DNA from 3 places in the Streptomyces sp. NPDC006610 genome. Region 2 is predicted to be linked to each of the others. Evidence: riboswitches for the same ligand, from Rfam matches in the RefSeq annotation. Region 2 holds a riboswitch; each other region holds the start of a gene.

Region 1 (9,422 bases), on a different contig from region 2:
GGCGCAGTCCCGCGAGCAGCCGGCGCGGGCCGAGCGGGGAGCGGTCCTCGCCGAACAGCGCCCGGCCGGCGCGTAGGTGCGGGCGATGAGCACACCGCCCGCCCCGGCGCCGCCGCTGCTGATCGCCTGCGCGCTCGGCATCGAGCGGCTGGCCCTGCGCCTGGGCGAACGCGACGGCACCGGCGGCCCGGTCACCGTGCTGCGCACCGGCATGGGGCCGGAGGCCGCCGAGCGCTCCGTCGCCCGGGCGCTGGCCGGCCCGGCCCTCGCCGGCGTCGCCGTCCTCGCCACCGGCTTCTGCGCCGGGCTCGCGCCCGGCATGCACCCCGGCGACCTCGTGGTCGCCGAGGAGACCAGGGATCCGCGCGGATCCGTGCCGTGCGAGGGAACCGACCTGCTCGTCGAGGAACTCGCCCGTGCCGTGCCCGGCCACGCCGTGCACACCGGCCCGCTCACCGGAACCGACCACGTCGTACGGGGCCCCGAGCGGGCCCGGCTTCGGGACGCCGGCGCCATCGCCGCCGACATGGAGTCGGCGGCGACCCTGCTCACCGCCGCCCGCGCGGGCACGCGCCCGGTTGCCGCCGTCCGGGTGGTGGTCGACGCCCCGGAACACGAACTGGTCCGGATCGGCACCGTGCGCGGTGGAATATCGGCTTTCCGCGTTCTCCGCTCCATTCTTCCCGCATTCCGTGAATGGCACCGTAATGTGCTGCTCCCCAGGAGGTGAGCCAGATGGCCATGCCGCTGCGCCAGTCCGTCAAGGTCGCCGCATACTTGGCTGAACAGAAGCTGCGCCGGCGCGACAAGTTCCCGCTCATCGTGGAGCTGGAGCCGCTCTTCGCCTGCAACCTCAAGTGCGAGGGCTGCGGGAAGATCCAGCATCCGGCCGGGGTGCTCAAGCAGCGCATGCCGGTCGCCCAGGCAGTGGGGGCGGTCCTCGAATCCGGCGCCCCGATGGTGTCCATCGCCGGCGGCGAGCCGCTGATGCACCCTCAGATCGACGAGATCGTGCGCCAGTTGGTGGCCAGACGCAAGTACGTCTTCCTGTGCACCAACGCCATGCTGCTGCGCAAGAAGATGGACGAGTTCACTCCCTCGCCCTATTTCGCGTTCGCCGTGCACATCGACGGGCTGCGCGAACGGCACGACGAGTCGGTCGCCAAGGAGGGCGTCTTCGACGAGGCGGTGGCCGCCATCAAGGAGGCCAAGCGGCGCGGCTTCCGGGTCACCACCAACTCCACCTTCTTCAACACCGACACCCCGCAGACCGTCGTCGAGGTGCTCGACTTCCTCAACGACGACCTCCAGGTCGACGAGATGATGATCTCGCCCGCCTACGCCTACGAGAAGGCCCCCGACCAGGAGCACTTCCTGGGCGTGGAGCAGACCCGGGAACTGTTCCGCAAGGCCTTCTCCGGCGGCAACCGGCGCCGCTGGCGGCTCAACCACTCCCCGCTCTTCCTGGACTTCCTCGAGGGCCGCGTCGACTTCCCGTGCACCGCCTGGGCGATCCCGAACTACTCCCTGTTCGGCTGGCAGCGGCCCTGCTATCTGATGAGCGACGGCTACGTGCCGACGTACCGGGAACTGATCGAGGAGACCGACTGGGACAAGTACGGCCGCGGCAAGGACCCGCGCTGCGCCAACTGCATGGCGCACTGCGGCTACGAGCCCACCGCCGTCCTCGCCACCATGGGCTCCCTGAAGGAGTCGCTGCGCGCCCTGCGCGAGACGGTGTCCGGAAACCGGGAGTGACGTCATGACGGCCCGCGCCCCGGGCGCGGGCCGTCGCCGTGAGAGCACCGCGAGAGGAAGACCGGAGAGGACAGGGGGCCCGGGCGTGACGATGCCGGCTCGCCGTCCGGGCGCAGCCGGCCCGGGCCGCGGCCCCGACGACACGGCGTCCAAGGAGACCCACGCATGACGACCGCCGAATCCGCGCCCCAGCCCGCCGAGCCGGCGCCCGGCGCGGAGTTCGACCTCGGCGCGCTGCTCGCCGAGCGCGCCGCCGAACGCTACGAACTGCACGCCCGGCACCTCAACCACCAACTGCCGCGCATGTTGCGCACGATCGGCTTCGACAAGGTCTACGAGCGTGCCGAGGGCGCCTACTTCTGGGACGCCGAGGGCAACGAATACCTCGACATGCTCGCCGGGTTCGGGGTGATGGGCCTCGGCCGTCACCACCCGGTCGTGCGCAGGGCGCTGCACGACGTCCTCGACGCACACCTCGCCGACCTCACCCGCTTCGACTGCCCGCCGCTGCCCGGACTGCTCGCCGAGCGCCTCCTCGCCCACAGCCCCCACCTGGACCGGGTGTTCTTCGGCAACAGCGGCACCGAGGCCGTCGAGACCGCCCTGAAGTTCGCCCGGTACGCCACCGGCCGACCGAGGGTCCTGTACTGCGAGCACGCCTTCCACGGCCTGACCACGGGCTCGCTCTCCGTCAACGGCGAGTCCGGCTTCCGCGACGGCTTCGCCCCGCTGCTGCCCGACACGGCCGTGCCGCTCGGCGACCTCGACGCCCTCGCCCGGGAGCTGAAGCGGGGCGACGTGGCCGCCCTGATCGTGGAGCCGATCCAGGGCAAGGGCGTGCACGAGGCTCCGCCCGGCTATCTGCGGGCCGCCCAGGACCTGCTGCGCCGGCACAAGGCGCTGCTCATCGCCGACGAGGTGCAGACCGGCCTCGGCCGGACCGGCGACTTCTACGCCTACCAGCACGAGGACGGCGTCGAACCGGACCTGGTGTGCGTGGCCAAGGCCCTCTCCGGCGGCTATGTGCCGGTCGGCGCCACGCTCGGCCGGGACTGGATCTTCAAGAAGGTGTACTCGTCCATGGACCGGGTGCTGGTGCACTCGGCCAGCTTCGGCGGGAACGCCCAGGCCATGGCGGCGGGCCTGGCGGTGCTGTCGGTCATGGAGAGCCGGCAGACCGTCGCGGGCGTCCGCGCCACGGGCGAGCTGCTGAAGTCACGGCTGACGGCGCTGATCGACGAGTACGAGCTGCTCGCCGACGTGCGCGGCCGAGGGCTGATGATCGGCATCGAGTTCGGCCGGCCCCGGTCGCTCGCCCTGCGCAGCCGCTGGACGATGCTCCAGGCGGCGCGCAAGGGGCTGTTCGCGCAGATGGTGGTCGTGCCGCTGCTCCAGCGCCACCGCATCCTCACACAGGTCTCCGGCGACCACCTGGAGGTGATCAAGCTCATCCCGCCGCTGATCATCGGGGAGCGAGAGGTGGACCGGTTCGTGGACGCCTTCACAGAGGTGATGGACGACGCGCACAACGGCAGCGGTCTGATGTGGGAGTTCGGGAAGACGCTGGTGAAGCAGGCGGTCGCCCATCGGTAGACGGGGCTTTTGCCTGGCGGGCAAGAAAATTGCCCCGAGGGCAAAGGTGGGGCTCAATGGGGGCATGAGCCTTCCCGTCCCCGAGCCGGCCGCCGAGGGCCTGGCCGCCGTGGCCCCGCAGCTGCGGGCGCTGCGCCGCCAGGCCTCCCTCACCCTGGAGAGCGCGGCCCGCGCCGCCGGGCTGTCGCCCGCCCATCTCTCCCGGCTGGAGACCGGCCACCGCCAGCCGTCGCTGCCGATGCTGCTGGCGCTCGCCCGCGTCTACGGTACGACGGTCTCCGAGCTGCTCGGCGAGACGGTCGCCGGCCGGGACGCCGTCCTGCGCGGCGCGGACATGGAACCGACGGCGGCGGGCGGCTGGACCTACCGGCAGGCGGGAGCGCCGGGCCGCGGGATGCAGGCACTGCGCGTCCACGTGCCGCACGGGTCCCAGGGCGACATCGTGCGCGTGCACCCCGGCGAGGAGTGGCTGTACGTCCTCCAGGGACGGCTCGGGCTGCGCCTCGGGGACGCCGCGCACCGGCTCGGCCCCGGGGACAGCGCCCACTTCGACTCGCTGACCCCGCACCGCATCACCGCCCTGGACGACGACGGAGTCGACCTCCTGTTCGTCCACACCCTGCTCCAGAGCCCCACGGCCGCGCTGTGCCTCGGCCCCACGACGGGAGAGACCCCATGAGCGACTCCGAGCAGAGGATCCCGAAGGCCATCTGGGTCCGGCTGTTCATCTACATCGTCGCGGGGCACGTGTTCGCCGCGTTCCTCTATCTGCTCTTCGAGGTCGGGGCGAAGTAGCGCCGGGCGGCCGGGCCCGGGTGGCGCCGCCCCGGTCTCAGTCGAGGAGCCGGTCGCGCAGCCGCTCGCGGGTCCGGGGAGCCAGCCCGAGGCCCCGCTCCAGATAGGCGTCGACGCCGCCCCAGGTGTCGTCGATGGTCTCCAGCGCCGCCGTCAGGTATTCGGCGCGCGCCTCGAACAGCGGGTCGAGCAGCTCCATGACCTCCGGCGCGTAGGCGGAGGCGGAGCTGCTACTGCGGCGCACCCTGTAGCGCCGGTGCTTGGCGTTGGACTCCAGGTAGTCGGCGAGGATCGCATCGCGCTCCACCCCCAGGGCGAGCAGCGTCACCGCGATCGACAGCCCGGCGCGGTCCTTGCCGGCGGCGCAGTGCATCAGGGCCGGGACGCTGTCCTCGGCGAGCGCGTGCAGCACCCGTGAGTGCTCGGCCGTCCGGTCCTTGATGATCATGCGGTAGGAGGCGATCATCCGGTTCGCCGCCTTGCCGTCCGCCAGGATCTCCCGCAGCTGCTCCAGATCGCCCTCGCGGACCATTCTCCAGAACTCCGCGCCGTCCGCCGGGTCGCTCAGCGGCAGGTTGACATTGCGCACGCCCGGCAGCTCGACGTCGGGCCCTTCGAGCTTCTGGTCGGCGGCGTTGCGGAAGTCGAAGATCGTGTGCAGCCCCAGCGAGGCGAGGAACGCGGCGTCCTCGGCGGTGGCGTGGGCGAGGTGGCCGCTGCGGAACAGCACGCCGTGCCGCACCCGGCGCCCGTCCACCGTCGGCAGGCCGCCCACGTCACGGAAGTTGCGCACTGCGGCCAGCTCGGGCTCGGTCGACGGCACCTGCTGCGTCACGGGGGCTCCCTCCCATCGCCCCGCCGGCGCGGCTCGTCGACGGGCACGCCTTGACGATACGACATGCGTTTTCCGGGCCGACCGGTTGTCCACAGGCGGTCACCGTTCGTCGCCGGGGTTTTCCACAGGCGTTGCCGGGAGGGGGCGCGGCGCTCGATGATGTTGGGACGTGAGCGGGACTGTCCGAGTCCGTGGGGGAGCGGGATGACGCACATCGACATCGCCGACGACGGCCGCACCTGGCTGCTGTCGGGACCGGCGAGCAGCTACGCCCTGCACCTCACGGACGCCGGCGAGCTGCTGCATCTGCACTGGGGGCCGACCATCGCCCTCGCCGACGCCGAGGCCCTCGCCGCCCGTCCGCTGCCCGACGACTGGCCCTTCGAGTCCCGCCTCGACGGACGCGAGGAGTACCCCGTCGAGGGCGGCGCCCGCTTCGTCCGGCCCGCCCTGTCCGTGCGCACCGACGAGCGGCGCGGGACCGAGTGGAGCTTCGAGGCCTACGAGATCGGCGGCGCCGGGGGCGAGGAGGAGCTGCGGCTCCGGTTCCGGGACGGCGGGCTGGCGGTCACCCTGCACCACCGGATGCGCGGGGACGTCGTGGAGCGCTGGGTCACCCTGGACAACGACGGGCCGGCCGTGGAGCTGCTGCGCGCCGACTCCGCGACCTGGACCCTGCCCGAGCGCGGGGCCTGGCGGCTGAGTCAGCTGCACGGCCGCTGGGCCGCCGAGTCCCGGCTGACGTCCGCGCCCCTGACCTACGGCGAGAAGGTGATCGGCAGCCGCCGCGGGCACACCGGGCACCAGCATCTGCCGTGGGTCGCGCTGGACACCGACGCGACCGAGGAGCGCGGTGAGGTGTACGCGTGCGCCCTCGGCTGGTCGGGGTCCTGGCGGATCGCGGTGGCGCAACTGCCGGACGGGCGGGTGCAGATCACCGGCGGCGCCGGGTACGACGACTCGGGGCTGCTGCGGCTGGCGGCGGGGGAGTCCTTCACGACGCCCGTCTTCGCGGGGCTGTGGTCCGACGGCGGCTTCGGCGGGGCCAGCCGCGCCTGGCACGCCTATCAGCGGGCGCATGTCGTCCCGGACGCCGGGCGGGACCGGCCGGTGCTGTTCAACTCCTGGGAGGCGACGGGCTTCGACATCTCCGAGGAGCAGCAGCGGGCCCTCGCGCGCCGGGCGGCGGGGATCGGCGTCGAGCTGTTCGTCGTGGACGACGGCTGGTTCGGGGCGCGCACCGGCGATCACGCCGGGCTCGGCGACTGGACTCCCAACCGGGACCGCTTCCCGGCCGGACTGAAGCCCCTCGCGGACGAGGTGCACGCCCTCGGGATGCAGTTCGGGATCTGGGTCGAGCCCGAGATGGTCAACCCGGACAGCGAGCTGTACCGCGCCCACCCGGACTGGGTGCAGTTCCAACCCGGACGAAACAGGACGGAGTTCCGCAATCAGCTGGTGCTCAACCTTGCGCGCGAGGATGTGCGGGAGTACCTCTGGGAGCAGCTCGACGCGCTGCTGTCCGGCGCCCCCGTCGACTACGTGAAGTGGGACTTCAACCGCTGCTTCACCGACGCGGGCTGGCCCGGCGATCCCTACCCGCAGCGACTGTGGGTGGACCACGTGCGCGCTCTGTACGCGCTGGTGGACCGGCTGCGGGCGGCCCACCCCGGCGTCGCCTTCGAGTCCTGCTCGGGCGGCGGCGGCCGGATCGACCTCGGCATCCTCGCCCGCACCGACCAGGTGTGGACCTCCGACAACACCGACCCGCTCGACCGGCTCGCCATCCAGCACGGCTTCAGCCAGCTCCACCCCGCGCGGGTCATGGCCGCCTGGGTCACCGACAGCCCCAACGCCATGCTCAACGGCCGGGTCAGCTCGCTGCGCTTCCGCTTCGTGAGCGCCATGGCCGGGGTGCTCGGCGTGGGCGGCGACCTCACCTGCTGGAGCGAGGAGGAACTGTCCGAGGCGCGGGAGTGGGTGGCGCTCTACAAGGAGATACGCCCGCTGGTGCAGCGCGGCGACCTGTACCGGCTGCGCCCGCCGGACGGAGGGCTCAGCGCCGTGCAGTACGTGCTCGGCGACGAGACCGTCGTCCTGGCCTGGCTCCAGGCGCAGCGGTTCGGCGAGCCCGTGCCGGCGCTGCGGCTGCGCGGGCTGGATCCGACAGCGTCGTACGAATGCCGCGAAACGGGCGAAATCCATCGCGGTGCCGTGCTGCTGCATCACGGAATGCAGTCGGGGTTGCGGGGAGATTTCGACGCGGCAGTTCTCCGACTCCGTCGCATATGAGCCTTCTGCCCGAATTGGCCTCTTCATTCCAACTCGCTGCGGAATGAGGGGGGCTGGTGAAACGGCGGGTGAGCAGGGTCATAGTGGTGACCGTGCGTCGCCCGTCATGTTCACGTAATCCTCACGTGTCACAAGGGAGTTTGCGGGTAACGGCCGCCCGGCGGTGTACGGAGGGTGACCGGGAAATCCGGCAACCGATCAAGATGGGGGTCTTGATCCGGAACCTCTTGCTTGTCCGTTTGCGTCGCGGTCGCTTACGTTCCAGACCGATCCGGGCGGACGCCTAATCCTGCCGCCGCCCGGTGCCCGCGCAAACCCACCCGTGTACGGCAGGAGCGGGGGACCCACAGGTACGAATGCCTGTTCCGGTCTCCGGAACGGCTTGGGGTTTAGCCGCGTTTCGGCGCGGCCGGACATCTCCAGTCCGCACCCGACAGCTCACCTCGCAGGCGCCGGAGAGGAAATCACCATGCCCGCAAAGGGTAAGCACCGCCGTCCCAAGGCCCAGCGTTTCGCCCGCTCCATAGCCGTCGCCGGCACCGGTGGCGCCGCACTCGCCCTGCCGCTCATGGGGGCCGCCGGCGCCCATGCCGCGACCCCGCAGTCCGCGCCGGACAAGACCGTCCAGTCCGTCACGGCGGAGAAGACGGCCACCGGCAAGAAGGCCGCCGAGAAGAAGTCCGCCGCGAAGAAGTCCGGGGCGACGACGTATTCGGTGAAGGTCGGCGACTACCTGTCGAAGATCGCCGAGGAGCAGAACGTCAGCGGTGGCTGGCAGCGGCTCTACGAGGACAACCGCGAGGCCGTCGGCGACGACCCGTCGCTGATCCACCCGGGCCTCAAGCTCAGCATCGGCAAGAAGGCCGCTACGGCCCAGAAGTCGTCGGCCCCGGCGCCCTCTTCGGCCTCCGCCGAGAAGTCGTCGGCCACCGCCGAGCCGTCGCAGCCGTCCGAGCCGTCGCAGCCGTCCGAGGCGCCCCAGCAGGAGTCCTCCCCGGCGGAGTCGGCCCCGGACGAGTCCTCGGCCCAGGCGTCCACCGGCTCCCAGGCCGCCGACACCGCCCCCGCTTCCGGCGGCTACACCGCCCCGGTGTCCGGCGCGGGCGTCGGCACCGCCTACAGGGTCGCGGGCAGCATGTGGTCCAGCGGCTACCACACCGGCGCCGACTTCGTCGTCCCGACCGGCACCTCCCTGAAGGCCGTGGGCCCGGGCACCGTCGTCTCCGCGGGCTGGGCCGGCGCGTACGGCAACCAGGTCGTCCTCAAGCTCGCCGACGGCTACTACGCCCAGTACGCCCACCTGTCCTCCCTCTCCGTCTCGGCCGGCCAGACCGTGACGGCGGGCCAGCAGGTCGGGCTCTCCGGCTCGACCGGCAACTCCACCGGACCGCACCTGCACTTCGAGATCCGCACCACGCCGAACTACGGCTCCGACGTGGACCCGGTCGCCTACCTGCGGTCGCACGGCGTCTCCATCTGAACCCCCGCTCCCTGACGCACAGCCGCCGAAGGCCGGACCCCGATCACGAGATCCCGGGTCCGGCCTTCGGCGTGCCCGCCCCGACGGGCCGCGGCCCATTCCGCAGTTGACCATTCCTTGGCCAGTGGCTTATCTCACCGTCCGTCAACCCATGCCTACGGTCGCGTAAGTCACATTCCACGAGGAATCATGGTGCGCTGTGGCAGACGATTCGAAGAATGACAGCAGATCAGTGATCGGGTCGTACGTGGCGGTGGGGGACAGCTTCACCGAGGGCGTGGGCGACCCCGGCCCCGACGGGGCGTTCGTCGGCTGGGCCGACCGGTTCGCCGTACTTCTTGCGGACCGCCGGGCCGAGGGCGACTTCGCCTACACCAACCTTGCCGTCCGGGGGAAACTCCTCGACCAGATCGTGGCCGACCAGGTCCCCCGGGCCATGGAACTCGCCCCCGACCTGGTCTCGTTCTGCGCCGGAGGCAACGACATCCTGCGCCCCGGCACCGACCCCGACGAAGTGGCCGAGCGCTTCGAGCGGGCGGTGGCGCGGCTGACCGCCGCCGCGGGCACCGTGATGGTGACGACCGGCTTCGACACCCGGGGCGTGCCCGTGCTCCGGCACCTGCGCGGCAAGATCGCCACCTACAACGGGCATGTCCGGGCCATCGCCGA
Region 2 (9,422 bases):
GATCGACTCCGTCATCAGGCTGCTGGCCTCGGCCATACGGCACTCGGTGTACCGCATGGCCGCGGGCGGGTCGTCGTTGCCGAGCGAGCCGAAGTTGCCGTGGCCGTCCACCAGGGGCACGCGCATCGAGAAGGGCTGGGCCATGCGCACCAGGGCGTCGTAGATCGACGCGTCGCCGTGCGGGTGCAGCTTGCCCATGACCTCGCCGACGACGCGGGCGCACTTGACGTAGCCGCGGTCGGGGCGCAGGCCCATCTCGTTCATCTGGTACACGATGCGGCGGTGCACGGGCTTGAGTCCGTCACGGGCGTCCGGCAGGGCGCGGGAGTAGATGACCGAGTACGCGTACTCGAGGAAGGAGCCCTGCATCTCGTCCACGACGTCGATGTCGAGGATCTTCTCCTCGTACGAGTCGTCGGGCGGCGGGGTCTTCGTGCTGCGGCGGGCCATCGCTGCCGGCTCCTTGCTGAAGCGTTGGACGGATCTGACGCGGACCATTGTGGACCGCGGCACTGACAACGCGGACCCAGGACCCGACGTCGGCCACCCGACCCCACGCTGCCCGCAGGCTACGCGCCGTCGCCGTCGGACCTCGCGCCGCCCGCAGCCTACGGGCCGCGGCGGGCGCGTGTGCGCGGTGCGTGGTGGGCCGTCGTCCGCCCGTGGCCCGTCGCCCGTCCGTCGCCCATCCGCCGTCCGTCGGTTGTCCGCCGTCCGCCGTCCGCCGTCCGTCCGTCGGTTGTCGGTCGTCCGCCGGTGAGGGCGGGCGCGCCTCGGTCCGCCGCGCGCCCCTTGGGGCGACGCGCACCCCCCGCGGGCGATCCGCGCTCCCCGCGCGCCTCCGTCCACCCGTCCCGTCGCGTTTCTCGCTCTCGGCGTACCCGGGCCGGGAACTTCGCAGGGGGTCGCGCCGCTTGCATACAGTGGCAGGACCGGCAGGAAATCCGCGGTTTCACGACCGCATCGCGATCGAAGGGACGTACATGCCCATGGGTCACACGGCCACAGCCGAGGCAGGCTCCGGCGGCCTGACAGCGACCGAGCACCGCCTCGCCAACGGGCTGCGGGTGGTGCTCTCCGAGGACCATCTGACCCCGGTCGCGGCGGTGTGCCTCTGGTACGACGTCGGCTCCCGTCACGAGGTCAAGGGGCGCACCGGCCTGGCTCACCTCTTCGAGCACCTGATGTTCCAGGGCTCCGCCCAGGTCAAGGGCAACGGGCACTTCGAACTGGTGCAGGGCGCCGGCGGCTCGCTCAACGGCACCACCAGCTTCGAGCGCACCAACTACTTCGAGACCATGCCCGCCCATCAGCTGGAGCTCGCGCTCTGGCTGGAGGCCGACCGCATGGGCTCCCTGCTCGCCGCCCTCGACGACGAGTCGATGGAGAACCAGCGCGACGTCGTCAAGAACGAGCGCCGCCAGCGCTACGACAACGTCCCCTACGGCACCGCCTTCGAGAAGCTGACCGCCCTCGCCTACCCCGAGGGCCACCCGTACCACCACACGCCGATCGGCTCCATGGCCGACCTGGACGCGGCCACGCTGGAGGACGCCCGCGCGTTCTTCCGCACCTACTACGCGCCCAACAACGCCGTGCTGTCGGTCGTCGGCGACATCGACCCCGAGCAGACCCTCGCCTGGATCGAGAAGTACTTCGGCTCCATCCCGGCCCACGACGGCAAGCCCGCCCCGCGCGACGGCTCGCTGCCCGACGTCATCGGCGAGCAGCTGCGCGAGGTCGTCGAGGAGGAGGTCCCGGCGCGCGCCCTGATGGCCGCCTACCGCCTCCCGCACGACGGCACGCGCGCGTGCGACGCGGCCGACCTCGCCCTGACCGTCCTCGGCGGCGGCGAGTCGTCCCGCCTCTACAACCGGCTGGTGCGCCGCGACCGTACGGCGGTGGCGGCCGGCTTCGGCCTGCTGCGGCTGGCCGGCGCGCCCTCCCTGGGCTGGCTGGACGTGAAGACCTCCGGCGACGTCGAGGTGCCGGTCATCGAGGCCGCGATCGACGAGGAGCTCGCCCGGTTCGCCGAGGAGGGCCCCACGGCCGAGGAGATGGAGCGCGCCCAGGCCCAGCTGGAGCGCGAGTGGCTGGACCGGCTCGGCACCGTCGCGGGCCGCGCCGACGAACTGTGCCGGTACGCCGTCCTGTTCGGCGACCCGCAGCTCGCCCTGACCGCCGTCCAGCGCGTGCTGGAGGTGACGCCGGAGGAGGTCCGGGAGGTCGCCGAGGCCCGCCTGCGCCCCGACAACCGCGCGGTGCTCGTCTACGAGCCCACCCCCGGGGCAGAGACCCCGGCCGATGCCGCCGATGCCGCGGAAGCCGCCGAGTCCGACGACGAGAACGAGGAGGCGGCCAAGTGACCGAGCTCGCCACCATGGAATTCCACCCCCAGCCCCGCGCGGGCGAGCCCAAGCCGTGGGCCTTCCCGGCCCCCGAGCGCGGCAGCCTCGACAACGGCCTGACCGTCCTGCGCTGTCACCGCCCCGGCCAGCAGGTCGTCGCCGTGGAGGTCCTCCTCGACGCCCCCCTGGACGCCGAGCCGACCGGCCTCGACGGCGTCGCCACGATCATGGCGCGGGCCTTCTCCGAGGGCACCGACAAGCACTCCGCCGAGGAGTTCGCCGCCGAGCTGGAGCGCTGCGGCGCCACCCTCGACGCGCACGCCGACCACCCCGGCGTCCGCCTCAGCCTCGAGGTCCCCGTCTCGCGCCTGGCCAAGGCCCTCGGCCTCATCGCCGACGCGCTGCGGGCGCCCGCGTTCGCCGACAGCGAGGTCGAGCGCCTGGTGCGCAACCGCCTCGACGAGATCCCGCACGAGCTGGCCAACCCCTCCCGCCGCGCCGCCAAGGAACTGTCCAAGGAGCTGTTCCCGGCCACCTCACGCATGTCGCGCCCCCGTCAGGGCACCGAGGAGACGGTCTCCGGCATCGACGCGGCGGCCGTGCGCGCCTTCTACGAGAAGCACGTCCGCCCCGCGACCGCCACCGCCGTGGTCGTCGGCGACCTCACCGGCGTCGACCTGGACGGGCTGCTCGGCGACACGCTCGGCGCCTGGACCGGCTCCACGGCGCAGCCCCGCCCGGTGCCGCCGGTCACCGCCGACGACACCGGCCGCGTCGTGATCGTGGACCGGCCCGGCGCCGTCCAGACGCAGCTGCTGATCGGCCGGATCGGCGCCGACCGGCACGACCGCGTGTGGCCCGCGCAGGTGCTCGGCACCTACTGCCTGGGCGGCACCCTCACCTCCCGTCTGGACCGCGTCCTGCGCGAGGAGAAGGGCTACACCTACGGGGTGCGCGCCTTCGGCCAGGTGCTGCGCTCGGCGCCCGACGGCTCGGGCGCCGCGATGCTCGCCATCAGCGGCTCCGTGGACACGCCCAACACCGGCCCGGCGCTCGAGGACCTGTGGAAGGTGCTGCGCACGCTCGCCGCGGAGGGCCTGACCGACGCCGAGCGGGACGTCGCCGTGCAGAACCTCGTCGGCGTCGCGCCGCTGAAGTACGAGACGGCGGCGGCCGTGGCGAGCACCCTCGCCGACCAGGTCGAGCAGCACCTCCCGGACGACTACCAGGCCACCCTCTACCGGCAGTTGGCCGCGACCGGCACCGTCGAGGCCACCGCGGCGGTGGTCAACGCCTTCCCGGTGGACCGGCTGGTGACGATCCTGGTCGGCGACGCCGCGCAGATCAAGGCGCCCGTCGAGGCCCTCGGCATCGGTCCGGTCACCGTCGTGTCGGCCGAGTAACCGCGCCGGGCGGACGCGACGACCGCGCCGGGCGGCTTGCGCGGTACGACCGCGCGTGCGGCCCGCCCGACGGCACGCAAGCGCGTGACGGCCCTGGTGACCCGGGACGCCCCGAGTGTCACCAGGGCCGACGTATGCCCGAATTGGTCCAGGAGATGCCGCTCTGCCCTGTGGGATGCGCTACAAACCCCCGGCTGCGTTTGAGAATTGAAGACAGCCGCGCTTAGCGTCTTGCGGGCTGTCCGTCAGGCAGTGCGCCGCACCCGCGGCACCGGACAGTCATCGCCGAGTCCCCGTACGGCGCGAGCCAGGGGAGCCGGGGACCCAACCACCAAGTCCCTGGGGTGAATCGGACGCCCGCGCGCACGGCGAGGGAGTCCGTAGGAGACCTTCCTGCTCCGAACCCGTCAGCTAACCCGGTAGGCGAGAGGGAAGGAAAGGACAAGCCACTCCATGGCGTTCACCTGCGCCACCGGGAAGCACCGTCGTCCCGGCCGTATGCAGCGCACCACCGCCCGTATGGCCGGCGCCGCCGCCCTCACCACCAGCGGCGTCATGGGCATCCTCGCGGCCCCCGCGGGCGCCGCCGAACCCGCCGCCGGGCAGACCGGCCTGCTGCCGGTCGTCACCATCGGCGACTCGGTCGCCGAGCAGATCGACGCCCAGGCCGCCGCGCAGCACCAGGCCGCGGAGCGCGCCGCCGCCGAGGCGAAGGCGGAGGCCGCCGCGAAGAAGCGGGCCGAGGCCCGGGCCGAGCAGGCCCGCGCGGAGAGGGCCCGAGCGGCCCGCGAGGCCGAGCGGCTGCGCCTCAACACCTACGTGGCGCCGATCGCCGGCTCCTACGTCTCCACCGCCTACCGGGCGGGCGGCGCGGTGTGGTCCTCCGGCAGCCACACGGGCATCGACTTCCACGCCGCGAGCGGCACGCCCGTCCGCGCGGTCGGCTCCGGCACCGTCGTGGAGGCCGGCTGGGGAGGTGCGTACGGCAACCAGGTGGTCCTCCGGATGAACGACGGCACCTACACCCAGTACGGCCACCTGTCCTCCGTCGCCGTGTCCGTGGGCCAGAGCGTCACACCGGGGCAGCAGATCGGCCTGTCCGGCGCCACCGGCAACGTCACCGGGGCGCACCTGCACTTCGAGGCCCGCACGAGCGCGCAGTACGGCTCGGACATCGACCCGCTGGCGTACCTCCGCGCGCACGGCGTGAGCCTGTGACGCAACACGCCGCGTGAGCCTGTGACGGCGCCCCGCCGTGTGGGCCTCTGACGGCGCCCCAACCCGAAACACCCGCGGCCCCGGCTCCCCGAGCCGGGGCTTTCGGTCTTTTCGGACGTGCGTTGTCCAAAAAATATCCCTGGATTCCGGCCTGCCATCGGAAATTCCGGCCCGCTGCCATAGAGTCACTGAACACACGTCAATCGTCGACGTTTCACGGGGATTAAGGCGGAGGTCGGTCATGCGTATTCCGGCGCACTCGGTATGCACGGCGATCCGGGACGACATCGTCGCCGGTGTCTACGAGCGCGGCAGCCGGCTCACCGAGGAACTCCTCGCCCGCCGCTACGGCGTCTCCCGCGTCCCCGTCCGCGAGGCCCTGCGCACGCTGGAGGCCGAGGGCTTCGTGGTGACCCGGCGGCACGCGGGCGCGTGCGTCGCGGAACCCACCGAGCAGGAGGCCGCCGACCTGCTGGAGATGCGCATGCTGCTGGAGCCGCTGGGCGCCTCCCGCGCCGCCCAGCGCCGCACCGAGGCCCATCTGAAGGTGCTGCGCGGGCTGGTCCGGCTGGGCCAGGAACGGGCCCGGCGCGGCAGCAGCGAGGATCTGCGCTCCCTGGGCGGCTGGTTCCACGAGACGCTCGCCCAGGCCTCCGGCAGCCCCGCCCTGACCTCCATGCTGACCCAGTTGCGGCACAAGATCGCCTGGATGTACGCGGTGGACGCGCCCGCCAGCCCGTTGGAGTCCTGGACGGAGCACGGGGCGATCGTGGACGCCGTGGCGCGCGGCGACAGCGAGCGCGCGCGGGCGCTCACGGCGCTGCACACCGAGCGCGCGGCCGGTGCGCACCGGCTGCGTTTCTCGGGCGGCGCCGACCGCGCGGAGCGTGTGAGGACTTCGCAACATCCCGTAAACGTGACGGGCCTCCGATATTAACAAGAGGGCCGTATACAAAGAGAAGCAATTCGGCGGAGGCGTATTTCCGCTGCCCTTTTCCGGGTGCGTCGAATTCTTCCCGCACGCCCGTCGCGGAGAGTGGAAGTCGCGCCGGGCACAGAGCAGAAACCGCGCCACCCGGAACGGGCGACGCGGTTCATGGCATTGCCCCCGAGGGATTCCCGAGGGATCACCGAGGTATCACCGAGGGCTCAGACCGTCTCGGGCAGTTCCTCGAGTCCCTCCGCGACCAGCTTGGCCAGCCGGTCCAGGGCGGCGTCCGCGCCCTCGGCGTCCGAAGCCAGCACGATCTCCTCGCCGCCCCGTGCGCCCAGACCGAGAACGGCCAGCATGGAGGCCGCGTTGACGGGGTTGCCGTCCGCCTTGGCGACCGTCACCGGGACGCCTGCGGCCATGGCGGCTCGGACGAAGATGGAGGCGGGGCGGGCGTGGAGACCCTCGGCCCAGCCGACGTTGACGCGGCGCTCAGCCATGCGATGCTGCCCTTCAGGTGTTCAGGGTTGTCTAGACCAGTTTCCCATACGGTGAGCCCTGCCCGGCGCGCGGCCTGCCGGGTCCGATCCCCGGGCCGGCCCACGGTCTGCCGGCCCCCGGACCGCCGCGCGGCCCGGCAGCCCCAGACTGCCCCGCGCCGCCACCGGACGCGAGCCGTACCCTGGGGCCCATGCAGAGCCCGTCGGACCGGCACGCGTACCCCGCCCACTGGGAGGCCGACGTGGTGCTCCGCGACGGCGGCACCGCGCGCGTGCGCCCTATCACCGTCGACGACGCCGACCGCCTGGTGAGCTTCTACGAGCAGGTGTCGGACGAGTCGAAGTACTACCGCTTCTTCGCCCCCTACCCGCGCCTGTCCGCCAAGGACGTCCACCGCTTCACCCACCACGACTTCGTGGACCGCGTGGGCCTCGCGGCCACGGTCGGCGGCGAGTTCATCGCCACCGTCCGCTACGACCGCATCGGCGCCGACGGCATGCCCGCCTCCGCGCCCGCCGACGAGGCCGAGGTCGCCTTCCTCGTCCAGGACGCCCACCAGGGCAGGGGCGTCGCCTCCGCGCTGCTGGAGCACATCGCCGCCGTCGCCCGCGAACGCGGCATCCGCCGCTTCGCCGCCGAGGTGCTGCCCGCCAACACCAAGATGATCAAGGTGTTCACGGACGCCGGGTACACCCAGAAGCGCAGCTTCGAGGACGGCGTCGTACGCCTGGAGCTGGACCTCGAACCCACCGACCGGTCGCTCGCCGTGCAGCGGGCGCGGGAGCAGCGCGCCGAGGGACGGTCGGTACGGCGGCTGCTGGCGCCCGGCTCGGTCGCCGTCGTCGGCGTCGGCCGCACCCCCGGAGGCGTGGGCCGCGACATCCTCGGCAATCTCAAGGAGGCCGGTTTCACCGGCCCGCTGTTCGCCGTCAACCGCGCCCTGCCCGAGGGGCGGAAGGAGATCGACGGCGTCCCCGCCCACCGCTCGGTGCGCGACATCGAGGGGCCCGTCGACCTCGCCGTCGTCGCGGTGCCCGCGCGGCACGTGCCCGAGGTGGTCGCGGAGTGCGGCGAACACGGCGTGCAGGGGCTCGTGGTGATCTCCGCCGGGTACGCCGAGAGCGGGCCCGAGGGCCGCGAGCGCCAGCGCGAACTGGTGCGGCACGCGCGCGCGTACGGGATGAGGATCATCGGCCCCAACGCCTTCGGCGTCATCAACACCTCCCCGGAGGTGCGGCTCAACGCCTCGCTCGCGCCCGAGATGCCGCGCCCCGGCCGGATCGGTCTCTTCGCCCAGTCCGGGGCCATCGGCGTCGCGCTGCTGTCCCGGCTGCACCGGCGCGGCGGCGGAGTCACCGGCGTCACGGGTGTGTCGACCTTCGTCTCATCCGGCAACCGCGCCGACGTCTCCGGCAACGACGTCCTCCAGTACTGGTACGACGACCCGGACACCGACGTCGCCCTGATGTACCTGGAGTCCATCGGCAATCCGCGCAAGTTCACGCGTCTCGCGCGGCGCACGGCGGCCGTCAAGCCGCTGGTCGTGGTGCAGGGCGCGCGCCACGGCGGAGCCGCCCCCCAGGGACACGCCGTCCGGGCGACCCGGCTCCCGCACGCCACGGTCTCCGCGCTGCTGCGGCAGGCCGGGGTGATCCGCGTGGACACGATCACCGAGCTGGTCGACGCGGGCCTGCTGCTCGCCCGCCAGCCGTTGCCCGCCGGCCCGCGCGTGGCGATCCTCGGCAACTCCGAGTCGCTCGGCCTGCTGTCGTACGACGCCTGCCTCGCCGAAGGGCTGCGTCCGCTGCCCCCGCTGGACCTGACCACGGGCGCGTCACCGGAGGACTTCCGCGCGGCCCTGTCCCGGGCGCTGGCCGACGAGGCCTGCGACGCGGTCGTGGTGACGGCGATCCCGGCCATCGGGGAGGCGCCGGCCGAGGACGCGGCGCTGGCGCAGGCGCTCCGGTCGGCCGCCGCCGCGGTGCCGTCCAAGCCGGTGCTGGTCGTGCACGTGGAGCTGGGCGGCCTGGCGGCGGCGCTCTCCGCGGCGGCCGGCACGGCGCCGCAGCCGGCCGCGCCGCCGGAGCCGGCCGCGGCCGCGGTCCCGCAGTCGCCGGCACCCGCGCCACCACCGCCGGCGCCCGCAGTACCGCGACCGGCCGCGCCGACCGGCCCGCAGGCCCCTGAGCCGACCCCAGCCCCTGCCACAGCCCCTGCCACGCACCCGACCCCCACCCCGTCCCCCGCAGAAGGCCGCCTCATCCCCGCCTACCCCGCCGCCGAGCGGGCCGTCCGCGCCCTCGCCGAAGCCGTCAAGTACGCGCAGTGGCGGCGCGACAACGCCGACCCCGGCAAGGTCCCCGAGTACGAGGACATCGACGAGCGCGCCGCCGCCGAGCTGATCGGCGGCCTCCTCGCGCGCGGACAGGGCCTCACCCTCGGCACGGACGAGACTTGCGACCTGCTCGGCACGTACGGCATCGCCGTCCACCGCGCCCTGCCCGCACCCGCCCCGGACGACGCCGTCGCCGCCGCCCGCACGCTCGGCTACCCCGTCGCCCTCAAGGCCACCGCCCCGCATCTGCGTCACCGCGCGGACCTCGGCGGCGTACGGCTCGACCTCGCCGACGAGGAGCAGCTGCGCCGCGCCTTCGCCGAGCTGACGGAGCTGTTCGGCGACCCCGGGGAGCTGCGGCCGGTCGTGCAGCGGATGGCGCCGCGCGGGGTGGACACCGTCGTACGGACCGTGATCGACCCCGCTGCCGGAGCGGTGCTCTCCTTCGGGCTCGCGGGAGCCGCGTCCCAGCTGCTCGGCGACATGGCGCACCGGCTGGTCCCCGTCACCGACCGGGAGGCGGCCTCGCTGATCCGCTCCATCCGGACCGCGCCGCTGCTGTTCGGCTGGCGTGGCTCGACCCCCGTCGACACCCCCGCCCTGGAGGAACTGCTGCTGCGGGTGTCCCGCCTGGTCGACGACCACCCGGAGGTGGTCGCGGTCACCCTGGAGCCGGTCGTCGTCGC
Region 3 (9,422 bases), on a different contig from region 2:
GGTGGGCTCGGTGCGCGGGGTGGACGGCGGGGGCGTTTCCATGCGTCTGAGACTGTCTTCCTCTATGCGTTCACTGGGCGGCGTCGGACTTGTCGACCGCTTCCCAGAGGTTCGTGTGCCAGGGGCGGTCGGCCGCCCCGTGGTCGGTGCGCGACTGGCGGGCGGCGCCCGGGTCGATCACGACGTACCCGGTCTCCCCCGGCATCACATGGTGCAGCCGCTCCCGGATCCGCTGCTCCGCGTACGCGTCGTCCTGCCAGCGCGCCTTCAGGTCGCGCAACTGTTCGACGCGCTCGCGGGCCTGGCGCTGCTCGCGCTCCAGATCGGCGATCTCGGCGCGCTGGGCGACGTACTGCCTTATCGGGTAGGCGAGGGCCACGACCAGGGAGCAGACGACGAGGGCGAGCAGGGCGGCCCGGCCGGTGAGCCGGGAGCGGCGGGCCTGGCGGCGGGTCTGGGAGCGGTAGACCCGGGCCGCGGTCTGTTCGCCGAGCAGCTTGAGCCTGGTCGTGGTGGAGAACCGGTCCCGGTCCTTCACGGCCATGTCCCCGCCTCACCTTCACACACGCGCGTACGTCCCCGCACACGGTACGGGACCGAGTACGGGGACGTACGGACGACGCTGCCTCTACGGCCGGATCAGCCGGGTCGGCCGGGTCAGCCCTTGAAGCGCGGGAACGCGCTGCGGCCGGCGTACACCGCGGCGTCGTCGAGGATCTCCTCGATGCGCAGCAGCTGGTTGTACTTGGCGACGCGCTCGGAGCGGGCCGGGGCGCCGGTCTTGATCTGGCCGCAGTTGGTGGCCACGGCGAGGTCGGCGATGGTGACGTCCTCGGTCTCGCCGGAGCGGTGGGACATCATGCACTTGAAGCCGTTGCGCTGGGCCAGCTCGACGGCGTCCAGGGTCTCGGTCAGCGAGCCGATCTGGTTGACCTTCACCAGCAGGGCGTTGGCGGCGCCCTCCTCGATGCCGCGGGCCAGACGCTCCGGGTTGGTGACGAACAGGTCGTCGCCGACGAGCTGGACCTTGTCACCGAGCTTCTCGGTGATGGTCTTCCAGCCCTCCCAGTCGTCCTCGAACAGCGGGTCCTCGATGGAGACCAGCGGGTACGCCTCGACCAGCTCGGCGTAGTACTCGGTCATCTCGGCGGCGGAGCGCGCCTTGCCCTCGAAGGTGTACGTGCCGTCCTTGTAGAACTCGGACGCGGCGACGTCGAGCGCCAGGGCGATCTGCTCGCCGGGGGTGTAGCCGGCTTCCTTGATGGCCTCGAGGATGAGGTCGAGGGCCTCGCGGTTGGAGCCGAGGTTCGGGGCGAAGCCGCCCTCGTCGCCGAGGCCGGTGGCCAGGCCCTTGCCCTTCAGCACCTTCTTGAGGGTGTGGTAGACCTCGGTGCCCCAGCGCAGCGCCTCGGAGAAGGACTCCGCGCCGATCGGGGCGATCATGAACTCCTGGATGTCCACGTTGGAGTCGGCGTGCGAGCCGCCGTTCAGGATGTTCATCATCGGAACGGGCAGCAGGTGCGCGTTCGGGCCGCCCAGGTAGCGGAACAGCGGCAGGTCGCTGGCCTCGGAGGCGGCGTGCGCGACGGCGAGCGAGACGCCGAGGATGGCGTTGGCGCCGAGGGAGCCCTTGTTGTCGGTGGCGTCCAGGTCGAACATCGCCTGGTCGATCAGGCGCTGCTCGGTGGCGTCGTAGCCGACCAGCTCGGGGCCGATCTGCTCGATGACGGCCAGCACGGCTTTCTCGACGCCCTTGCCCTGGTAGCGGTTCGGGTCGCCGTCGCGGAGCTCGATGGCCTCGAAGGCGCCGGTGGAGGCGCCGGACGGAACGGCGGCACGACCCGTGCTGCCGTCGTCGAGGCCGACCTCGACCTCGACCGTGGGGTTGCCTCGGGAGTCCAGGATTTCCCGGGCTACGACGACGTCGATGGACGGCACGAGCATCTCCTTCTTCAATGTGACGCGGCTTCGCAGGGCCGCGGTGGCTCTGCGAGACGAGCCTAACCGGCTCCGGGCGATCGGCCAGCCGGTCGACCACCCCGTGGACGGAACCGAGAGTAAATTGTTTCCGAACGGAACAAAAAGTCCCGCGCACGGTTGCGTGCACGCCTGGCCGAAAAAAGCCCCGCCCCGGCGCGTACGGGGGAGAACGCGCCGGGGCGGGGAGCCCGCGGGGACGGGGGGAACCCTCACGGGGGTCTGGGGGCGGGGGTCCTGGGGGACCGGGGTGCTGGGGCCTGTGGCCGTCAGCCCGGGGGCCCGGAGGCCCGGAGGCCCGGAGGCCCGGAGGCCCGGAGGCCCGGGGGCTTTCAGGATGACGGCGTCGGTCGGCGCGTGCTGTGAGTGCGCTCCGCGCCGCCTGTCAGTTCAGCCCTTCGGCGCCCGCCGTCACTTCGCGCCCCTCGCCGCCGGCCGTCACTTGAGGTGCAGCTGCTGGCCCGGGTAGATGACGTCCGCGTCCTCGACGATGTCCTTGTTCAGCTTGAACAGCTTCGCCCAGCCGCCCTTGACGTCGTGCTCCGCGGCGATCTCGCTGAGGGTGTCGCCCTCGACGACCTTGTACTCGCCGTCGCCCTTCTTGACCTTCTTGCCGGTCGGGGTGGTGACGGTCTTCTTGGCGGCCGGGCGGTCGGCGGAACGGGAGGCCGGCTGCTGCTCCGTCTCGCGGGCCGGGGCGGTGGCCTCGGAGGAGCCGGTGTCGGCCGAGCCCGTCGCGTTCGAACCGGTGGAGCTGCCGGCGTCGCCGGAGGTGCCGGCCGAGCCGCCGTTGTAGGCGGAGTTCGACAGGCCGGTGCCGCAGTGCGGCCAGGCGCCCTTGCCCTGGCCGGCCAGCACCTTCTCGGCGATGGCGATCTGCTGCTCCTTGGTGGCCTGGTCGGCGGTGGCGGCGTACTGCGTGCCACCGAAGGCGGCCCAGGTGGAGGCCGAGAACTGCAGGCCGCCGTAGTAGCCGTTGCCGGTGTTGATGGACCAGTTGCCGCCGGACTCGCACTGGGCGACGGCGTCCCACTCGGAGGCGGTGGCGGCGGAGGCGGTGCCGGACGCCATCAGCGGAGCGGCGACGGCGGCGCCGGTCACGCCGGCGATGGCGATGGCGCGAGTGGAGCGCTGGAGGGCGGTCGGACGACGGTGCTTGCCCTTGCCGGAAAACAGCATGGTTGATCCCCTCACCGACGCCTGCGAGGTGAGCTGTCGGGTTCGGGCCGGTTGAGTTGCCCGGCCGCGTCCCTCACGGGACGCGGCTTCACCCCTAGCCGCCCCGGGCTCAACTGCCCGGAACGGCGCCTACCTTGGGTCCCCCGCTCCTGCCTACGGCGCTTGACGCGACGACTGTTCCCGGACGGCCGCTGGCAGGATTCGGCGTTGCGGCTACCGGGGCCCGCATTGGCGAGCGGTCACGACCGTAGACACGCGATCGGCGGAATTTCAAAGACGATCAGGGCTTCTGAGACTCATCCCACACTGATTCCAAAACGGACAATCAGCCCGAACCGTGACGTGAACTCCCGCTACTTTTCGACCGTTTCGACCCCGACATCCAGGGTCTGACCGGGAAGGATGAGGTCCGGGTCGGCGCCGACGGCGTCCTTGTTCTCCGAGTAGAGCGCGGACCATCCGCCGTCGACCTCAAGAGAGTCGGCGATGCCCCAGAGGCTGTCGCCCTCGCGCACCGTGTACGACCCGTCGGCGGCCGCCCGCTCCGCCGACCCGCCCCGCGAGGCGTGCCGCCCCGAGGAGCCGGAGGACCCGGCCTCGCGGTCGTCGAGGACGTCCTCCTGCGCGCTGGAGCCGCGATGACGGCCGGTCCCCGAGCCCGCGTCGGCGATGCCGGTGTCGATGAGACTGGAAGAGCCGACACTTTCGGGGGTTTTGGCGAGAGTGTCGGAGTCTGCAGATTCCGACACATCCGTGCCGCTATCGGGTGATTCGGGTGCAGAGGGGGAAGTGGAGACGGAGGCGGAGGGTGCGCCCGTCTCCCGGCCGGCCCCGGCTCCGGTTCCGGTCTCGGACGCCGTCGCCCGACCCGAATCCGTCGATTCAGTTCCAGGGGATTCATCGGATTCGCCGGATCGGTCGGATTCGGCCGACTTCCCCGCGCCCGCCGATTCGGTCGGGCTCGTGCTCGACTTCGCACCCGACTTCCCGCCCACTGAGGCGGAAGAACCGGAGGAGTTGGACAATCCGGGCGGGTTGAGGACGCCGTCCGGCGTGCTCGACGCCGCGTCGCCGGCCACCCCCGTGTCGACGCCCGCCTCACTGTCGTCCTGGTCGAGACCGACGAGGATGCCGCAACTGGCCCACGCCTCGGCGCCCCGGTCCGCGAGCAGCCGTTCGGCGACGGCTATCTGCTGGGAACGGCTGGCCTGATCCGGTCGCGACGCGTAGGTGAGACCGCCGTACGCCTCCCAGTCCTCCTGCGACAGGTTCAGGCCGCCGTAGTACCCGTTGCCGGTGTCGGCGCTCCAGGAACCGCCGCTCTCGCACTCCGCGACCTTGTCCCACGTCGCACCGCTCGCCGCACTGGCGCCGGTCGCGCCGAGCAGGGGGATGGCGATGGCGGAGCCGGTCACGCCGGCCGCGACGACGAGTGCCGGGGCCTGGCGGGGGCGACGGTGACGACCGTTCCCGGAGAGCATGCGGGGACCTTTCCCGAGACAGCAGTGACCCGCGCGGCGGGTGATGCGCCGCCGCCACGTTGATGGGTGAACGTATCGGCAGACGATCACTTGTCACAAGTTCATGCCGCGCAGATCACGTGAAGATCACAGATGTGAAGGGCTGTCATGTTTGGTTTGGGACACGGGTGTCCGGAAGAGTCCGCTATGCACGACCTTGCTCGGGCGTGAACTCCACCGGCAGCGTGCGCAGTCCGCGCATGATGAGTCCACCCCGCCAGCGCAGCTCTGCCGGGTCGACGCCGAGCCGCAGGTCGGGGAGGCGGGTCAGCAGCGTGGCCAGCGCTGTCCGGCCCTCCAGCCGGGCGAGCGGCGCGCCGAGGCAGTAGTGGATGCCGTGTCCGTAACCGAGGTGCTGGTTGTCGCGCCGGGCGAGGTCGAGCGTGTCGGGGTCGGTGAACCGCTCCGGGTCCCGGTCCGCCGCCGCGAGGACGACGAGCACCGGGTCGCCGGGCGCGATGTCCTGGCCGCCGATCGTCAGAGGCTCGGTCGCGAAACGCCAGGTGGCCAGCTCCACCGGCCCGTCGTAGCGCAGCAGTTCCTCCACTCCGGTGGCCAGCAGGTCGCGTTCGCCCGCCGCGAGGGAGTGCTGGAGGCGGGCGCGCTGCACGGGGTGGGTGAGCAGCGCGTACATGCCGTTGCCGATGAGGTTGACGGTGGTCTCGAACCCGGCGAACAGCAGGATGAACGCCATCGCCGCCGCCTCGTTCTCGGTGAGGTGCTCACCGTGGTCCCAGGCGCGGATCAGGCCGGAGATGAGGTCCTCGCCGGGCGCCGGCTCCGCGGGCAGGGACTCGCGCTTGCGGTGGATGAGCTCGGCGAGGTAGCCGCGCATCTTCTTCACCGACCGCGCGACACCGCCCCGCGGCCCGCCCCCGTGACGGATCATCATGCCCGCCCAGTCCCGGAAGTCGTCCTGGTCCTCGGGCGGTACGCCGAGCATGTCGCAGATGGCGTAGATGGGCAGCGGGAAGGCGAACTCGTGGATGAGGTCCGCGCTCCCCGTGCGGGCGAACCCGTCGATGAGCCGGTCGGTCAGTTCCTGCACGCGCGGCGCGAACTCCGCGACGCGGCTCGGGGTGAACGCCTTGGACACCAGCCGCCGCAACCGGGTGTGGTCCGGCGGGTCGATGTTGAGCAGATGGGTCATCAGCTCGGCCTTGCGCTCACCGGGGATGCCGGTCTTGCCCTTCGCGTGCGCGGGCTCGTCGTGGTGGGCCGGGTTCTTGGACAACCGCTGGTCGGCCAGCGCCTGCCTCGCGTCGGCATACCGGGTGACCAGCCATGCCTCGACCCCGCTGGGCAGCCGCGTCCGGTGCACCGGCGCGTGCTCGCGCAGCCAGGCGTACGCCGGGTAGGGGTCGGTCGCGAACTCCCAGGTGAAGAGTTCGGGCGCGGGTGGGGCGGCGTGCTGACGGGAATGCGGCTGGTTGGTCACCCGTCGACGTTATCCGGCCGCTAAGACTCCTTTCCGGGCTCCTCGGCCGCCGTGCTCGCCGCGGCCTCCGTCTCCCTGATCGCGTCCCGGTACGCGCGTGCCGCCGCGCGCAGCGCCGTCTCCGGATCCACGCCCTCCGCCTCGGCCCGTGCCGCCAGCGCCAGCAGCTCGTAGCCGATCCCCTCGTCCTTCGGCAGCGGCACGTCGAGGCCCGCGGTACGCGCCCGGGACGCGAGCTTGGCCGCGAGGGCGAGGCCGGGCTGGTGCAGAGGTATGCCCTCGGTCACCGACGTGCGCCGCTTCTCCTGGGCCTTGGTGCGCAGCCAGTGCTCTCTGACCTCCTCGGGGGTGGAGGCCGTCGCGTCGCCGAAGACGTGCGGGTGGCGGTGGATGAGCTTGGCGACGATGGTGCCCGCCACGTCGTCGATGGAGAAGGGGGCGTCCTGGTCCTCCTCCGCTATCCGGGCGTGGAAGACGACCTGGAGCAGGACGTCGCCCAGCTCTTCCCGGAGTTCGTCCCGGTCGCCGTCCTCGATCGCCTCGATCAGCTCGTACATCTCCTCGATGCCGTGCTTCACGAGCCCCTGGTGGGTCTGGCGGGACGACCAGGGGCACTCGGCGCGGATGCGGTCCATGACCTGGACGAGGTCGAGGAGGCGGGCGCCGGGCAGGTCGTAGGAGGCGGGGAGCAGCTCCAGCTCCGGCATGCGCACGCGTCCGCCGCCGGCCAGCCGGGCCAGTCCGTCCGTCAGCCCGGGTTCGCCCTCGCCGGTGGCGACGACCACGACCGTGCGCCCGTCGGCGCACGCGTCGACCAGTTCCTCGGCGGTCGGGGCCGCCTCGGCGACGGCTATCCCGGCCTCCCGCAGATAGGGCAGCTGCGGGTGCGCCCCGTCGGCGCAGAGCACCTGGTCGGCGGCGTGCAGGGCCTGCCACGCGGGCCAGGAGAGCAGCCCGGGGGCGACGCGGTGGCTGGTGGTGAGCAGGACGATGCGTCCGGGCGCGGAACGGGGGTCGGGACCGGTGTCCGGGGTGCCTTCGAAGCTGGTTGCGTTCACGATCCGAACGTAACCCACCACGGCGAGGCGCTCGCGAGTTGTCCACAGCGACCACTGCGATCATCGGATGAACAGCCTGGCACGCCACCGAACCCCGCGACCGCCTGCACGTCGGCCGCCCGGCCGGCGGCCGGCCCGCAGTACCCGCCGCCTACGCCTCCGCCCGCAGCCGTACCGCCGCGCCTACGCCGGCTGCTCCGGCGGTGCCTCCGCCGTCACCTCGCGCACCCACGGCGTCTTGGCGTCCACCCGGCTGCTCTTCTCCACGTCCCAGGTGCCGTAACGCGGGTTGAGGTCCACGTCGAGCTTCTTGGATGCCTCGGACAGGGCCTTCCAGAATGCCGGCTGGCCGGTGTCGGTGCCCAGGTGCCGGGCGAGCTTCTGCGCCTCCAGCTGCAGGCGCAGGTTCTCGTCCAGGCGCTCCGGAGGCACCCCGTACTGCTGGAGCCAGGTCGTCTCCAGGCCCTTGGCGCCGCCCGCCTGCTGTTCGAGGCCGGCGCGCATCTGCTGGACCTCCTTGCGGCTGACCGTGATGCCCGCGTCCCGGGCGGCGCGGTGCAGGACCTGGTCCAGGACCATGCTGTGGAGGGTGTCGCGGGCGAGGGTGCCGGTCCTGGCGACGATCTGCGCGTACTGCGTCTCGTCGCCCACCGCCGCCCGCTGCGCCTCGCGCACCTCGTCGACCCGGTTCTCGAGTTGCGCCACGGTGATCCGCCGGCCGTCGACCACGGCCGCGGCACCGGGGTGCGCGTCGTTGCCGCAGGCGGTCAGCAGCGGGGCCGCGGCGATCGCGGCGGACAGGAGGAGCGCGGTGCGACGGCGGCGGTGCAAGGGGAACCTCCCGAGGAGATTGTGCGACGGTGCACAAAGTCTTGCGGTGATCGATGGTAGGCAGCGGCCGGGCTTTGGCCAACCCATTCGACCAACGATTCACCGCGACTTCAGGCACCCACGGCTCACGCACCCGCACCACGGGCTCCCCGCGCGGTCGGCAGCCGCACCCCAGGCGCCCTCGCGCGGCAGGCGCCCGCACGGCAGGACCCGCACGGCCGACGGCACCCCCGCCGAAGGCGCCCGTTCGCCCCTCCGGCGGTCAGCGCACCTGCCCCAGCCACTGCAGCGTCCGCCGCACCTCCGCGGCGAGCGGATGTCCGGGCCCGTGCAGCGTCTCCACGTCGTGCAGCAGCCGCACCAAAGTGGCCTGCGCGGCGGCCCGGTCGCCGACGGCGAGCAGCAGATGCCCGATGCGGCGGCGGACGTCGTGGGCCAGCTCGGGGTCACCGGAGACGTACTGGTTCTCGTAGTACGGCAGCAGCGACCGGTACTCGGCGAGCGCCGCCGCCGGTTCACCGAGCTGTTCGAGGCACTGCGCGACCTCGTAGCGGTAGCGCAGCGACTGCGGGTCGGCCTGTCCGGCCTCGGCGGCGCGCTCGTCGGCCAGGCGGCGCAGTTCGGGCAGCGCGCGACGGTACTGGCCGTCGTCCATGAGCGTGGCCGCGTACTGCTTGCGCAGGGTGCGTACGACCGGGGAGTTTTCGCCGTGCTGATCGGCGGCCGTGGGGAGGATCGCGCCCAGGATGTCGACGGCCTGGGTGATACGTCCCTCGCCGAGCAGCCGCTTCACCTCGTCGACCGCGCGGGCCACGTCCGGCTTCTCGGCCGTCTCCGGAGCCGGTGTGGCCGGGGCGGGCTGGGGCGCGGGCGTCCGGGCGCGGTCCGGCCAGGGGGCGTGCGGGCGCAGGAAGGGGCGGGTCGGGTCGAGGGGCGCGCCGGAGGGCATCCCGCGCGCGGGCAGCAGCAGCGCCAGTTCCTCGTAGACCTCCTGCGCGGAGCCGGGCCGGTGCTGCGGGTCCTTGGCGAGCAGGCGCAGCACGAGGGATTCCAGCGCCTCGGGCACCTCGGGGCGCAGCCGGCGCACGGGCACCGGCGCCTCGTACAGGTGCCGGTGCAGCACCCCGAGCGCCGTGGAGCCCGCGAATGGGACGTCGCCGCTGAGCAGTTCGTGCATGAGCACGCCGAGCGCGTACAGGTCGGTGTACGGGCCGACCGCGCCGCCCATCGCCTGCTCGGGGGCCATGTAGGCGGGGGAGCCGATGGGCGAGCCGGTGTGCGTCAGGCGGGTGGTGTCGGTGTCCATGACGGAGGCGACGCCGAGGTCGAGGACCGTGACGGTGCCGTCCTGCTTCACCATGACGTTCCGCGGCTTGAGGTCCCGGTGGACGATCGGCACGGCGTGCACGGCGCTCAGTA

The links. Region 2 has a riboswitch for cyclic di-AMP ahead of ABZY13_RS21810 (M23 family metallopeptidase). Riboswitches for the same ligand answer to the same signal wherever they lie in the genome.
Region 1: another riboswitch for cyclic di-AMP. It lies ahead of ABZY13_RS24205 (peptidoglycan DD-metalloendopeptidase family protein); the one in region 2 lies ahead of ABZY13_RS21810 (M23 family metallopeptidase).
Region 3: another riboswitch for cyclic di-AMP. It lies ahead of ABZY13_RS09185 (transglycosylase family protein); the one in region 2 lies ahead of ABZY13_RS21810 (M23 family metallopeptidase).

Annotation. Positions count from the first base shown of each region.
Region 1 covers NZ_JBEXOP010000033.1:390-9,811, reverse strand. Annotated here, with positions in the region: gene shc (squalene--hopene cyclase) at 1-76, shown strand, start outside; gene ABZY13_RS24240 (1-hydroxy-2-methyl-2-butenyl 4-diphosphate reductase) at 86-730, shown strand; gene hpnH (adenosyl-hopene transferase HpnH) at 736-1,758, shown strand; gene ABZY13_RS24230 (aspartate aminotransferase family protein) at 1,924-3,351, shown strand; gene ABZY13_RS24225 (XRE family transcriptional regulator) at 3,416-4,030, shown strand; gene ABZY13_RS24220 (DUF6126 family protein) at 4,027-4,146, shown strand; gene ABZY13_RS24215 (tyrosine-protein phosphatase) at 4,184-4,981, opposite strand; gene ABZY13_RS24210 (alpha-galactosidase) at 5,186-7,273, shown strand; cyclic di-AMP (ydaO/yuaA leader) riboswitch at 7,571-7,740, shown strand; gene ABZY13_RS24205 (peptidoglycan DD-metalloendopeptidase family protein) at 7,743-8,753, shown strand; gene ABZY13_RS24200 (SGNH/GDSL hydrolase family protein) at 8,986-9,422, shown strand, end outside.
Region 2 covers NZ_JBEXOP010000027.1:45,959-55,380, forward strand. Annotated here, with positions in the region: gene ABZY13_RS21795 (DNA topoisomerase IV subunit A) at 1-450, opposite strand, end outside; gene ABZY13_RS21800 (pitrilysin family protein) at 984-2,366, shown strand; gene ABZY13_RS21805 (pitrilysin family protein) at 2,363-3,751, shown strand; cyclic di-AMP (ydaO/yuaA leader) riboswitch at 4,025-4,192, shown strand; gene ABZY13_RS21810 (M23 family metallopeptidase) at 4,205-4,969, shown strand; gene ABZY13_RS21815 (GntR family transcriptional regulator) at 5,211-5,906, shown strand; gene ABZY13_RS21820 (HPr family phosphocarrier protein) at 6,119-6,400, opposite strand; gene ABZY13_RS21825 (GNAT family N-acetyltransferase) at 6,592-9,422, shown strand, end outside.
Region 3 covers NZ_JBEXOP010000008.1:130,865-140,286, reverse strand. Annotated here, with positions in the region: gene ABZY13_RS09200 (DUF501 domain-containing protein) at 1-42, opposite strand, end outside; gene ABZY13_RS09195 (septum formation initiator family protein) at 71-544, opposite strand; gene eno (phosphopyruvate hydratase) at 658-1,938, opposite strand; gene ABZY13_RS09185 (transglycosylase family protein) at 2,416-3,156, opposite strand; cyclic di-AMP (ydaO/yuaA leader) riboswitch at 3,160-3,327, opposite strand; gene ABZY13_RS09180 (transglycosylase family protein) at 3,510-4,571, opposite strand; gene ABZY13_RS09175 (cytochrome P450) at 4,822-6,114, opposite strand; gene ABZY13_RS09170 (nucleoside triphosphate pyrophosphohydrolase) at 6,135-7,172, opposite strand; gene ABZY13_RS09165 (SurA N-terminal domain-containing protein) at 7,356-8,003, opposite strand; gene ABZY13_RS09160 (serine/threonine-protein kinase) at 8,266-9,422, opposite strand, start outside.